2 linked regions of the Synechococcus sp. PCC 7335 genome follow. The protein of the gene in region 1 interacts with the protein of each later gene in a pairwise test. Links are inferred from orthologs where the notes say so. Each region holds a gene or a part of one and is shown in the gene's direction. Other genes may lie near its edges.

Region 1 (7,214 bases):
TGATTTTGGGCGTTTGGCCTAACGCACTCGCTGCCCACAGCCGTACTGCCGCAATATCATGCTTGAGTGCATCAATGAGCGTGTCGATCGTTCGCGCATCATGACTGTTGCCCAGTGCCCAGATCACCCCTTTGCGGACATAGCCATTCCAGTCTCGATGGAATTGGGCTATCAAGGGCTCTACAGCGTTTGAGCTCGTGTTGTGGCCTAGCGCTTTGGCCGCGCTGACACGCACCAAGGGGCATGGGTCACCTAATAGGCCAATCAAGAAAGGGATCGCTCTATTGTCTTCAATATCGCAAAACGCCCTGGCACCGAACATTCGCTGCTGACTATCTGGATGATACAGCAGCGCCAGCATCACATCTGCATCCGGCTTTGGCTCATTTTCTTCCCCAGCAAGGGCAATCAGATCGAGCGGATCATGTGGGCTAGCGCCGCCAATCTCGGCTTCTAAAACTGATAGTTCGTCGTCGTATATGTTCACTGCATCGTCTAAATCTCCGCAAACACACGGCTCGCAGCAGCAATTGTTTGCTCAATGTCTTCATCAGTATGCGCTAGAGAGGTAAACCCTGCCTCAAACTGAGAGGGTGCTAGGTAGATACCTTCTTCTAACATGCCTCTGTGGAAGCGACTGAACTTTTCTAAATCAGAGGTCTTAGCATCGTCGTAGTTGTGGACGGGCGAGCCGGTGAAGAACATACCGAACATGGCACTAATACTACCACCGGTAACTTCATGACCCGCCTCACGAGCAGCCTTTAGCAAGCCTTCACTGAGTTTTTTAGTCATTCGCTCTAGCTGTTCATAAGTATCTGGGCGCCGCAAAATCTCAAGCGTTTTAATGCCTGCGGTCATCGCTAAAGGATTTCCAGAAAGCGTACCGGCTTGGTAAACAGGGCCAGCAGGGGCGATCATTTCCATGATTTCGCGGCGACCGCCATAAGCGCCGACGGGCAGGCCACCACCGATGACTTTGCCCATAGTAGTCAAATCAGGTGTGACATTGAACTTTTGCTGAGCTCCTCCATAGGAGATGCGAAAGCCAGTCATGACCTCGTCAAACACCAAAAGCGCATCGTTATCTTTGGTAATCTCCCTTAACCCTTCTAGAAAGCCAGCATCGGGAGTGACAAACCCAGAGTTACCGACAACGGGCTCTAGAATCACGCCGGCGATCGCGTCAGGATTCTCGGCAAAGAGCTTTTTGACGGCTTCTAAATCGTTGTAGGGTGCATTTAAGGTATCAGCCGTCGCTGCTTTGGGAACCCCAGGCGAATCCGGCAGACCAAGCGTCGCCACCCCAGAACCAGCCTTGACCAAGAACATGTCAGCATGGCCATGGTAGCAGCCTTCAAACTTGATAATTTTGTTACGACCAGTAAAGGCACGCATCAAGCGCAGCACTGCCATACAGGCTTCTGTACCCGAGTTAACAAAACGGACCATCTCAACGCTAGGGACCGCATCAATCACCATTTCAGCTAGCACATTTTCTAACTGGCAAGGCGCACCAAAACTGGTCCCGTTATCGAGAGCAGCATGAAGCGCTTCTAGTACCTCTGGGTGAGCGTGACCACAAATCGCCGGGCCCCAGGTGCCCACGTAATCAATATATTTATTCTCGTCTACGTCCCAAACATAGGCGCCTTTAACCCGTTTGAAGACGATGGGCTGACCGCCAACAGAACGAAAAGCACGAACGGGAGAACTGACGCCACCGGGCATTAGAGACTGAGCCGCTGAGAAAATCTCGTCAGACTTGGTTGTTTTTAGGGTCGTGGTGCTAACCAAAGCGCGCTCCTGAATGAGTGTTGAAAAGCAGTGTTTTTTATCGTAGCGGGTTGAGTTCGCTTTTGTTTTTGAATAGTGTCGTAATGTTACGACCTTGTTAATTAATACGGGTAATCAAGCAACCCTAGGCAACCACCAATCGAGCAGTCGCTAGCTGAGTAAATGAAGTGCTATAGCAACAACACAAGGTTCAACACTCGCTCAGCCTGTAGCATAGAGACTATATTTCTGCTAACTCTTAACCAGCTATGACTCCGTTCTCGGGCACTGTTCCAATCGATCAGATTCGCTTTAATCAGCAGGGACTAGTGCCTGCGATCGCTCAAGACTATCTAGATGGCACCGTGCTGATGATGGCTTGGATGAACGCCGACGCGCTGCAAAAAACGATGGCCACTGGTGAGGTGTGGTACTGGAGCCGATCGCGCCAGGAATTGTGGCATAAAGGAGCAACTTCTGGCCATATCCAAAAGGTCCGGGGCTTACGCTACGACTGTGATAGCGATGCGCTATTAGTCACGATTGAACAGGTGGGCGATGTTGCCTGTCATACCGGAGAGCGCAGCTGTTTTCATCAGATTGACTTGGACGGGACTCAGGGGGTTCTGCCGCCGCCTGCGGATACGCTCTCGCAGGTGTTCAGTGTGATTCGCGATCGCCAGCAAAATCCTCAACCGGGATCGTACACTAACCAGCTTTTTGAGGGCGGCGATAATAAAATATTGCAAAAAATCGGTGAAGAAGCTGTCGAGGTCGTCATGGCCTGTAAAGATAACGCACCTGATGAGATTGCTGGGGAAGTGGCCGATCTGCTCTATCACACGCTCGTGGCGATCGCCCACCACAACGTAGATCTCAATGATGTCTATCGCAAGCTTCAATCGAGACGATAAACTTCAATCGAGACGACAAAACAGAGCGATAAAAGCCCAAAACGCCTGGAGTTGGACAGCATAGTCGTTATCAGGGCATAATTAACACGGCATTAGTACAAATAAACTACCAACAATAGGAGGTGAAGTGGTGCAAGAACAGGCTGAGCGAGCATCCGCCCAGACAGCTGGGCTACCACCTGATCTAGAGATTGAGACAAGAGCGGCTGAGCTGCGATCGCAGCTTCAAAAAGCTAGCTATGCCTACTATGTGCTCGACGCACCTGAGCTGCCAGATTCGGTTTACGATCGGCTCTACCGAGAATTACAAACGCTAGAAGATCAATACCCAGGGCTACAGACGTCAGATAGTCCTACCCAAAGAGTCGGGGCCGAGCCCGCAGAACAATTTACCTCCGTTCGCCACAATATTCCGCTCTACAGCCTTGAAAATGCCTTCGACACCGAAGAGTATTTAGACTGGCAGGCGCGCTGGCAGCGACTAGAGCCCGACGTAGGTGAAACGACCGCCGTCGCCGAACTCAAGATTGACGGGAATGCCCTAGCCCTCACCTACGAGAATGGCATGCTCATACGCGGCGTGACCCGTGGTGATGGCATTGCCGGCGAAGATATCACTCAGAACGTTCGCACGATTCGCACAATTCCCTTGCGACTGCACATAGAGAATGGCCAAGCGCCGCCGCCTGTTGTTGAAGTGCGTGGTGAGGCTTTTTTGCCGCTAGATGTATTCGATGATATTAACCAAAAGCGTCAGGCCGAAGGGACAGCGCTCTTTGCCAACCCGCGCAACGCGGCGGCGGGAACGCTCCGTCAGCTCGATGCTAAAATCGTCGCCGAACGTCAGCTTGATTTTTTTGCCTATACAGTGCTGATGCCAGAAGGCACGGGCGATCTAGACGCGCCGACAACTCAATGGACCGCACTCGATCTTCTGCAAACGCTTAGATTTCGGGTCAATCCCCACCGTAAGCTGTGCCAGCGTGCAGCAGAAGTGGCTAGCTACTACGATGAGTGGGAAGAAAAGCGCCACGATCTGCCTTATTTAACCGATGGAGTTGTCGTTAAGCTCGATAGCTTTGAACTGCAAGATCGACTGGGTTTTACCAACAAATTTCCGCGCTGGGCGATCGCCCTTAAATATCCCGCCGAAGAAGTCCCGACGACGCTGAATAAAATCACCGTTCAGGTAGGGCGCACGGGTGCGATTACGCCCGTTGCTGAACTGAGTCCTGTGCAATTAGCAGGCACTACCGTCTCACGAGCTACCTTGCACAATGCCGATCGCCTCATCGAACTCGATCTGCATCTGGGCGATACGGTGGTGGTGCGAAAGGCAGGAGAGATTATTCCCGAAGTCGTTCGCGTGCTGAGTGATCTAAGGCCTAAAGGCGCAAAAGCCTATCAGCTACCAACGAACTGCCCAGTTTGCGATCAGCCTGTTGTCAAACCAGAAGGTGAAGCCGTCACTCGCTGCGTGAATCAATCTTGCCCGGCCATCTTGAGCGGCAGCCTGCGACATTGGGCAAGCCGGGATGCGTTGGATATCAGCGGCTTGGGCGAACGGTTGGTTCAAAGCTGGATCGATCAAAGCGTTGTGACTTCAATTGCGGATCTCTATGACCTCACGCTTGAAGATCTGTTGCCGCTGGAACGGATGGGCAAGCAGCTAGCAAACAAACTTTTGCAGGCGATCGCCCTTTCAAAGCAAAAGCCCTGGGCTAAGGTTCTCTACGGATTAGGGATTCGCCTAGTAGGCAGTACCAATGCTCAAATTTTGGCCAATAGATTTCCCTCGGTGGCGATGCTAGCAGCAGCAGATGAAAGCGTGATCGCCCAAATCTACGGTATTGGCCCAGAAATCGCACAATCTGTCCGGCAATGGTTTCAGCTACCGGCCAATCAACAGCTGATCGCCCGACTAGAGGCAGCGGGGCTTCAATTAGAAGCGACCCCTCAGAAAATTGATCAGCGGCCACAGCCTTTGATGGGTAAGAGTTTTGTACTTACGGGTACCTTGCCAACCCTAAAACGTGCTGAGGCAAAAGCTCAGATTCAAGCAGCAGGCGGTAGGGTAAGCGGAGCGCCAAGTGCTAAGACAGACTATGTTGTGGTTGGCGAGAATGCTGGGTCCAAACAGGCAAAGGCAGACGAACTAGGGCTAAAACAACTGACAGAAGCTGAGCTGATAGAACTTCTCAGCAGTTCTTAATCTGATTTTGAGCCGAGTGATAGCGCTATGAGCTACTTTAACTATTGGCAGATGGAACTAGCCGACTGACTATCTATGTGGATCTTGCAATCAGGGCCCTATTCACTATTCTCATTTTTGTTTCAGCAAAGATTTTTCAAGCAGGGGGTATGGGGCCTAGGAATAGGACTATTGCAAGCGGTCATCGCATTCTCTCCTCAAGCAGCTAGACCTGGACAGGCGGCTGAAAAGATTGTCTTTTATCTGGGATCAGGGATTGAACGGTCTCTTTCTGTTGATTCTTTGACGCTCTATGCGAAAGAGGGCATTATCACCGAAGAATTTTCCGCCTATCTACCTTATCTACGTCAGCTCGATGCAGCCAGCTTGAATCGAGCCCGCGAGATTCTAACAGAGCGAGTAGATACAGATGTGACGACCGTCTCACAATTTAGCTACACCGCACAGGGGGAATATATACTCCAACAGATCGGAGAAGTTTTTCGAACAGGCGCCCGGCTATCTGGCGCAAGTGGGTTGCGGGGTGCAGCGATATTGTCCGCAGCTGATCCAGAAGAAGGATTAACCCTGTTGAATGTGATTCAACGATTTCCCACGCCAGTGCTGCGAGTAGATATCCGTCAAGGGATTGCGATCGCCCGCCAGTTCGATGCCGCATTTCAACAGTCAGATACTGCACTACAACTAGTCGAACAGCTTTCTCTAGCAAGAGCGACTGAAGATCTCCCCGGCGATACCTCTGCTATTAGACTCACCCAACTAGTCACAGAACCGGGTCCTTTTCAAGTCAGACGTCAGCCGATCCGGACAAAGGCAAGCGATCGCCCCGTCGATATCTATATACCGACCTTCTCCACCGGCTTTCTCCATAGCGCTATGCGAAGAGACGACTTTGTTTGGCCAGCGGTTGTGATTTCTCACGGACTTGGCAATGACCGTAATACCTACGCCTATCTCGCGGAGTTCCTAGCTGAGCACGGCTTCGCGGTGATCAACATAGAGCATAGAGGTAGCAGCGATGAACAGGTCTCCGGGCTATTCGCTGGGTTTAGGAACGAAGTGGTAGATACCGATGAGTTTGTCGATCGCCCTGAGATGATCTCGCAGGTATTAGACGAGCTAGAACAAAGAGATAACTTACTTGAGAAAGACGGCGGACGCATCGACTTCAATAATGTTGGCGTCATTGGTCAATCCCTTGGCGGATATACGGCCCTTGCGGTAGCGGGTGCACCGCTTAATCTCGAACAGCTGCGAACAGACTGTCCGCTCACAGAGCTAAGCTTTAACGTCTCACTACTTCTGCAGTGTCAAGCCGTCGAACTTTCACAGGAAAATAGTTTCAGCACGAGTCTTAGCTTCCGAGATCCTCGTATTCGTGCTGTGGTCGCTATTAACCCGATCACTAGTAAGCTGTTTGGCCCAGAAGGTCTCTCTGAAATAGACATTCCGCTGCTGCTGATAGCAGGTAGTAACGACACGATCGCACCGGCTCTGCCTGAACAGATCCAGCCATTCACATGGTTGACTACGGCTGATCACTTTCTGCTAGTAATGCAAGGGGCAACTCACTTTTCAACCATTGATATTACTGGAACAGAAGCGATTGATCTGCCCCCTGCAGTCGTCGGGCCTTATCCTGAAATTGCTCAAGACTATACTGAGGCAATGAGTCTGGCCTTTCTCAATACCTACCTTAAAGGCGAAGAGGAATATGCTTCTGTGCTCACCAGCGCCTTCACAACTCGCTTTAGTCAGCCAGAAATTCCGCTTAGCTTAATCTCAGAACTTACGCCAGAGCAGTTAGCAGAACAGGTTAAGTAACAACGTTCATGATTCATGGGTTTATCAATCTCAACAAACCAGTTGGCTGGACCTCACATGACTGTGTTGCCCGCACGCGCAAACTCTTGGGCACCAAGAAAATTGGACACGGCGGAACCCTTGATCCACTAGCCACTGGCGTTTTGCCATTAGCGGTAGGGCGAGCGACGCGGCTATTACAATATCTGCCAGAAGGAAAAGCGTATCGAGCGGTGATCAGATTTGGAGTGATCACAACAACAGACGACCTCGAAGGTAACATCGCCAAGCAGCAAGATGCTACTGAACTAGAAGAAGCTGCGGTAGATGCGGCGCTTTCTCAATTTATTGGAAAGATTGAACAAGTTCCCCCGATGTATAGCGCCATCCAAGTAGAGGGACGGCGACTATACGATCTCGCACGAGCAGGCAAAGCAGTAGAGGTTCCTAAACGGGTAGTCACCATCGAGCACTTAGTCAGTCAAAGCTGGAAGCCAGGCGTGCAGCCG
Region 2 (7,454 bases), 1.5 Mb from region 1 along the record:
ATTCTGGCGACAGCTGTTAGTAGCAGCGCATCTTCTAGCACTGGCTGATCTCTGCCGACTCTGCGGCGTAAGGGTTTAGGCGCTTCTTGTCCAACAAAGGGTAGCAAGATAAACTCTGTTATTCCAGTGTGGCCTGCCGCTTTTGACCTTTGTTGAAGCGATCGCAATAAGTCTAAATGCTTTACCTGCTGCTCTACTGTTTCAATATGGCCTGAGAGCATCGTGCTGGTGGTTGGCAATCCGACCTCATGCGCTAGTCCAACAATCTCTAGCCACTGAGCAGCCGTTGTTTTTTCGGGGCACAGTATCCGCCGTACGCCATCGTCTAGTACCTCTGCTGCCGTCCCAGGTAAAGAGCCAACGCCGACATCGCACAGCGCTTCTAACACAGCTCTCAAGCTCAGTCCATCTTCTCTAGCGATGAACTGCACCTCCTGTGGTGAGAAAGCATGTACGTGCAGATCAGGCGAAGCTGCTTTGATAGTTTCTACTAGCTTGCAATAATACGCTAAAGAAGAGCCTTCGATCTTGGCCTCAGGATTTAGTCCGCCCTGCATACAGATCTCTGTTGCACCTAGGGCTGCGGCCTCTTGCGCTTTTTCTAGAATGCCACTCCAGTCAACCCAATAGGCACCTGCTTGGTCGGCGTCACGGCGGAAGGCGCAAAAGCTGCAGTGCTGCTCACAGATATTAGTGTAGTTGATGTTTCGGTTTAGTACGTAGGTGACCGTATCCCCCGCCTGCTGATGTCGCAGGGTGTCTGCTGTTAGACGAACGGCTTCTCTATCTGTCTTAGAGTCTACTTTGAGCAGAGCGATACCTTCTTCTATCGAGATGTCCTGACCTGCGATCGCCCGCTCTAAAATCATCTTAATCTCTGACATCAACCTGCCTATCAACCCATTGCATCACCCTACTAGCTTAGCCTCTGAACGCCTTAGTGATAAACACCCTTCAAAGAGCTGTTTAGATAGCCGTCTAGGTAAAAGTGCTATCGTTAACCTACTGACCTATCTCGTGCATCCCTCATACCAGTGCCATGGTGCTTTCGAGCGAACATCCAATGGCAAAGCATAACGCAACTCGGGAACAGCCCACCGTTACTTGGGAACCACTTCCAGACAACTTTGTTCTGCCTGATGATCCTGGGGAAAATATTCAACAGCCCCCACTCGCCGCCGCTCTTACTGATGCACTAGGAGAGAATGGCCTTATTCAGCCAGAGATGCTAATCGGTTCAAACTTTGGCCTAGTTGCCAACCTCGACAAACGTATTGTTGTCAAAGCGCCTGATTGGTTTTATGTGCCATCCGTCCTACCTATTCGAGAAGACGTTATTCGCCGTAGCTATACGCAACATACCGAGGGCGACGATCCGGTCGCGGTTGTGATGGAATTTCTCTCCGCCGATGACTGCGGCGAACTTTCTATATAGATCAGTTCCTCCCTATGGCAAGCTCTACTTTTATGAGCAAATTCTACAGGTGCCCACTTACGTCACCTACAATCCCTATGAACCTAGCTTAACGTCAGTTCGGTTTAAGCAGCAGGGGGAAGTTCCCACTCCATATGGAGAGAAGGCTTCTTCGGTTGGTGGCAATAAGCAATCAGTCCACAGAGGATGTTGACCCAGCAGTTGACCGGACTACGGTGACGAGAATGCTCTATCTGCGAAATGTTCTTCAGTTGGTCGATAATCGTTTCGATGATGGAACGTTTGCGCGAGAGCAGCTTGTCAGTAAGCCGCACTAGCTGGTTCTTCATATTGCGCCGAGGCTTAGCAAAGAACTCGATGTTGAACACCTCGAGTAGTTGCTTAGCCAGCTGCTTCGATACATAGCCTTTGTCTGCGAAGACTTTTCCCCATAGTCCAGTGAGTAAGTCAAAGGCGGGCTCACGGTCGTCCGTATTGCCCGGGGTCAGGGTGAGGTTGAGTAGTTCACCGCACTCGTTCACCACGAGGTGTAGTTTGAAGCCATAGAACCAGCCGACAGAGGTTTTGCCCCTAGCCGCCGTATCTTTGCAGACCTTATGCTGCCAGATCCGACGGTTGTGGCAGACCGATAGACTGGTCGCATCGATAAAACTAATGCCTGTACAACGGCCGAAGCAGCGCTTTAGATAACAGCACAGCGGGAACAAACAAGAGGGCGTCCATTCGACAAAGCGGTTATAGCTGACTAGCGTTGGAAACGCTTGCTTCCAGTACTGGCATACATGATGAACGTAGTAGTGTTTGAAGGTGCGGTAGTGGCTTTGGTGAAAGCCGATGAGTATCGTCATGATTTCGCTCAAGCTCAGTGAGCGAGCGCGTTGTCGCGTCTTCAGATGGTGGCTTAGCAGCTGACGCTGCCAGAGGGGTTCAAACACTTGGCAAAAGTCATCGACGTGGCAGAACAGTTCTTCTAAGCTGAACATAGTGGAGGATAGGGCTGATGGGTTTTACAACTTCAGCTTACCTATCCTCCTTTCTTCAAGCTTTCCTTATCCCGAACTGACGTTAGCTTAGAGGTTCGAGGCCTTGAGAACGGTCAATACGTCCTACAGGCCGCTGATGAGGATGGCCGATTTTGGATACCAGAACTACAGCTAAACTTGGGAATATGGAAAGGGGAGCGCCTAGGTAGGACAACTCACTGGCTGCGCTGGTGGGATGAGTCTGGTAGCCTACTGCTGTGGAGCGCTGAACAGGTATTGGTAGAGCGGCAGAAAGCTGAAGCAGCAAGACAGAAGGCTGAGGCGCTTGCCATGCAGCTAAAGGAATTAGGGGTCCACCTGGATACTTTGACCTAATGTTTAAGGCTATTCATCTCCAATCGCCATTAGGTAGGTATATTCCACCACGCGATCGCACCCCTTCCTCAGACATCACATAGCTCCAAGCCGTTTGCAAAGGCTGCTGCGCTAAGTCAAAAGCTGTCATCTCACAGCGCAAGTACTCATTCTCAAAATCGCTTCGATTAGGAGAATAGCCTTCTAACCGATCCAAACCCTGGAGGATATCGGCGCAGGTTTCAGGCGGCTGAACGAACCTAAGTAGAGAGCCCTTCACCCAATCATTGCCGACCGTCATCGCCGGATAGCCTAGACGTGGAAAACTATACAGACGTCCCTTCACCATCGCCGGAATTGCCTCAGTCAAGTACATGCCACAAAATCGAACATGAAAGCGCCCGCCCGGCTTCAGCGTACCATAGACGAATACAGCAAGATCAGCATCGAGTTCACGAACGGACTTGGAAATATCAGATTTCATCGGATTCTAAAGCCACAACATATCCTCAAATCCACTTCACCCTCTAAAATACAACCTTAGGCAAGCGAACAAAAAGGAACTGTAGCAGCGTGGAAGTGCGATATAGCCCAGCAGAAATAGAAGCGAAATGGCAGCAGTACTGGGCTGACAATGCCCTAAACAAAACATCCGCAGATCTAGGGCCAGACGCCAAAAAGTTCTACGCCCTTTCGATGTTCCCCTATCCATCGGGCGATTTGCATATGGGCCACGTCCGCAACTACACGATTACCGACGTAGTTGCCCGCGTTCGTCGAATGCAGGGCTACAACGTCTTACACCCAATGGGTTGGGATGCCTTTGGCCTACCCGCCGAGAACGCGGCGATCAAGCGTGGGGTCCCTCCGGCGGACTGGACGCTCAAAAATATTGCTCAGATGCGCGATCAGCTCAAAGCGCTGGGCCTTTCCTACGATTGGAACCTGGAAGTGGCAACCTGCTTACCTAATTACTACCGCTGGACCCAGTGGATCTTCTTACAGTTTTTTGAGTCAGGCCTTGCCTACCAAAAAGAAGCGGCGGTGAACTGGGACCCAATCGACCAAACCGTTCTGGCAAACGAACAGGTAGATAGTGAAGGCCGTTCCTGGCGCTCTGGGGCAAAAGTCGAGCGCAAATTGCTCAAGCAGTGGTTTTTCAAAATTACCGAATACGCCGATCAGCTCCTAAATGATTTAGACAAGCTGCCCGGCTGGCCCAATCGGGTTAAAACCATGCAGGCGAACTGGATTGGTAAGTCCAAAGGCGCACAGGTCACTTTTCAGACTGGCGCTGGCGAGCTAGAGGTCTATACTACTCGCCCCGATACGCTTTGGGGCGCAACGTTCATGGTGGTCTCTCCTGAGCATCCGCTAATGGAAAAGCTCACCACGTCTGAGCAGGCCGAAGCTGTTCAAGCTTATCGAGCGGCGGCGGCTGAACTCAGCACAATTGATCGCACGGATGAGGGAAGAGAAAAGACGGGCGTCTGGACAGGCAGCATGGCTACCAATCCGGTCAATGGCGAAGAAATTCCAATCTGGACCGCTGACTACGTGATGATGGACTACGGCACGGGCGCAATTATGGCTGTGCCTGCTCATGACCAAAGAGACTTTGAGTTTGCACGTAAGTTTGACTTGCCTATTAAGGTAGTTGTCCAGCCAGAAGGAGAGTCTTTTGAGGGCGCGACGATGAGCGCAGCCTATCCGCATGATGGGGTGATGGTGAATTCTGGGCCGTTGGATGGGGTACCGGCAGGCAAAGGGAAGAAGAAAAGTGTGGGGCGAGCGATCGCATACCTACAAGAACACTCGCTTGGCAAAGGCACCACCAACTATCGTCTGCGCGATTGGCTAGTGTCTCGTCAGCGCTACTGGGGCGCGCCCATTCCGGTAATTCATTGTCCAAAGTGTGGCACGGTGCCTGTTCCCGAAGTGGATTTGCCTGTCAAGCTACCTGAAAACGTAGAATTTACTGGGAAGAGCGTACCTTCTTTGGCTAAGTTCGACGATTGGGTAAACGTGGCTTGCCCGAGCTGCGGAACAGGTGCCCAACGTGAAACCGATACGATGGACACTTTCTTAGATTCGTCTTGGTACTTCTTGCGCTATGCCGATGCTAACAATGAGGAGAACGTCTTTTCTAAGGATCGGGTTAACAAGTGGCTGCCGGTTGATCAGTATGTAGGTGGGATCGAACATGCGATTTTGCATCTGTTGTATTCTCGCTTTTTCACTAAAGTGTTGCGCGATCGAGGGCTTCTCGACTTTGACGAACCTTTTGAGCGCCTGCTCACTCAGGGCATGGTACAAGCGATCACCTACAAGACGTCTGACGGTCAATTCATCGTTCCTGAAAACATCGCCGACTTGAACAATCCCGTCGATCCAGACACAGGCGCACCGCTCAAAGTCTCCTTTGAGAAAATGTCAAAATCTAAGTTTAATGGCATTTCTCCGATTGCTGTTCTAGAAAAGTACGGTGCAGACACTGCCCGTATGTTCATTTTGTTCAAAGCGCCACCCGAAAAAGATCTTGAATGGGATGATGCTGACGTTGAAGGTCAATATCGCTTTCTCAATCGGGTCTGGCGAGCGGTGATTGAATTTGCCCAGTCTGACAACGCCGCTAACCTTGTGAGCGCTAGCGACAAGATCGACCAAAGCACACTCAATAAGGCCGAAAAAACGCTTCGCCGTGCTACCCATACCGCTATCAAAGAGATCACGGAGGATATCGAAGGCGACTATCAGTTCAACACGGCTGTCTCTGAGCTGATGAAACTCAGCAACGCCATCAACGATACCAAGGACAAAGCCACTCCCGTCTTTGCTGAAGCCATCTGCGCTTTGGTAAGGCTAATTGCACCTTTTGCACCCCACATTGCCGACGAGCTATGGTCTGCTCTGACTATAAGCTCGGGCTTTACCGATTCTGTTCATCGACAGCCGTGGCCCAAAGTCGAATCGGCCGCCCTGGTGGCTGATGAAATCACGCTGGTTATTCAGGTGATGGGTAAGACCAGAGGAACCCTCCAGGTGCCTGCTAGCGCCGACAAAGCGGCGTTAGAAAACTATGCTCGTGGATCGGAGATAGCCCAACGCTATCTAGACGGTAAAGAGATCAAGAAAGTGATTGTTGTACCTGGCAAGTTGGTCAACTTTGTGGCCACATAGCAACCCGCATTTGTATTGGGAAATACAAACTTAATCATCGTTAGTATAAAGTCAGGAAAGCATCGCCAAAATTACTGTGCAGACCTGATAAGATTTGCCTAGAGTCTTTAGCCGTAAATATACATAGGACGTACCCCATGGTTGCGCTGACCTCACCTCAACTTCAAACTGATGTTCGAATTGGTTTGGGCAAAGTTTTACTTGTCGAGGATGAAGAACTCATCCGCGAGACAGTGGCGCTCTCCTTGGCAGACGAAGGGTTTGAGGTTTGTGTCGCAGACAACGGTCAGCGAGCGCTAGAGATGATTCTAGGGGGTATAGAGCGAAGCGGAGCAGAAAAGCCCCAGCCAGTGGCCCCAGACATCAGTTTAATCATTCTAGACTTGATGCTCCCTGGGATGAACGGACTTGACCTTTGCCGCCTGGTCAGACACCAAGGCATCGATATCCCTATCCTTATCCTTAGTGCAAAAGGCACTGAGACCGACCGTGTCCTGGGGCTTGAAGTTGGCGCAGATGACTACCTGACTAAGCCCTTCGGTATCCGGGAGCTAATTGCCCGATGCCGCGCGCTTCTTAGGCGCTGCCAATCCCAGGACAAACCCAACGAAAAATCTATTCTCCGCTTTGCCGATATCGCTTTACACACTGATGAGTGTCGGGTTTTCCTAGGTAGTACTGAAGTTAGTCTTTCGCCAAAAGAATTCAAAATTTTAGAATTACTCCTCAGCCAGCCTAAGCGCGTCTGGTCGCGTAACCAGATTATTGATCAGGTTTGGGGCTACGACTTTATGGGTGATAACAAGACGGTAGACGTACATATCCGCTGGCTGCGTGAAAAGCTAGAGGAGAATCCTGGTCAGCCAAAGTATCTAAAAACCGTACGTGGCTTTGGCTATCGCTTGGGTTAGCTTTCGATTCTACGTCAGTGTGGGTGTGCCAGAGTTTTGGCGCTTCAACAGATGGGTGTGGCGTATCTATCAGCTTGAGTCTGATGTCTATGTAGAGACTGATCGCAGCCCAGCTTTTCCTTCTGTAGAAAAATAACAGCTCTATACTTTTCTAAAAGTGGCTGAGGAAGATCAAATCAAAGCGGTAATATACTTGCGCCAAAGTTTTCAGCAGTAGCTTTTGTAGAATGAAGAGTTTAGACGGTGGTTTTAACTAATTCACTGCAGATCTATTCACGACTGCAAACGGCCAAGAATGCATCAATAGATTAGAGACTAGGGTATGCTCTGTGATAACAAGTGCTACTGGCCTCGCTAGATAGCAGATTATCAAGAAAGCATATGCCTGTAGCTATTCATGCGACTGAAAAACCGTTGTTCAAAATTTTTAGCGACGACTTTTTCTTTTCTATTCCACCTTACCAACGTCCTTATGCTTGGACCATAGAACAGGCAAGCGAATTACTGACAGATGTACTTGCATTTCTAGAGGGGTCTTCATGCTCTGTATCAGACGTCAATCCCTATTTTCTGGGGAGCATTGTCTTAATT

What was found. Proteins that work in one complex are often made in the same cells at the same time.
Region 2: the proteins of ligA (region 1) and leuS interact in binary tests that used the Escherichia coli proteins (3 or more experiments, as listed by UniProt). The link is inferred for Synechococcus sp. PCC 7335 from one-to-one orthologs.

What each region holds. Positions count from the first base shown.
Region 1 is NZ_DS989904.1:1,208,422-1,215,635, reverse strand. Bases 2,420-5,359 are described here. They hold ligA (NAD-dependent DNA ligase LigA), read left to right. Parts: upstream 2,420-2,817; coding sequence 2,818-4,902; downstream 4,903-5,359. Other genes in these bases: S7335_RS05400 (alpha/beta hydrolase), read left to right, coding at 5,020-5,359; hisIE (bifunctional phosphoribosyl-AMP cyclohydrolase/phosphoribosyl-ATP diphosphatase HisIE), read left to right, coding at 2,420-2,690. In the rest of the region: S7335_RS05420 (HEAT repeat domain-containing protein), read right to left, coding at 1-481; hemL (glutamate-1-semialdehyde 2,1-aminomutase), read right to left, coding at 496-1,797; more of hisIE, read left to right, coding at 2,046-2,419; more of S7335_RS05400, read left to right, coding at 5,360-6,726; tRNA pseudouridine(55) synthase TruB, read left to right, coding at 6,735-7,214. UniProt on the Escherichia coli protein: DNA ligase that catalyzes the formation of phosphodiester linkages between 5'-phosphoryl and 3'-hydroxyl groups in double-stranded DNA using NAD as a coenzyme and as the energy source for the reaction.
Region 2 is NZ_DS989904.1:2,694,058-2,701,511, reverse strand. Bases 2,973-6,152 are described here. They hold leuS (leucine--tRNA ligase), read left to right. Parts: upstream 2,973-3,345; coding sequence 3,346-5,952; downstream 5,953-6,152. Other genes in these bases: S7335_RS11755 (response regulator transcription factor), read left to right, coding at 6,090-6,152; S7335_RS11765 (gamma-glutamylcyclotransferase), read right to left, coding at 2,973-3,256. Also shown: 7,8-didemethyl-8-hydroxy-5-deazariboflavin synthase subunit CofH, read right to left, coding at 1-884; S7335_RS11780 (hypothetical protein), read left to right, coding at 1,064-1,435; S7335_RS11775 (IS982 family transposase), read right to left, coding at 1,540-2,418; S7335_RS25935 (hypothetical protein), read left to right, coding at 2,596-2,793; more of S7335_RS11765, read right to left, coding at 2,807-2,972; more of S7335_RS11755, read left to right, coding at 6,153-6,863; S7335_RS27775 (hypothetical protein), read left to right, coding at 6,844-6,999; S7335_RS11750 (DUF262 domain-containing protein), read left to right, coding at 7,245-7,454.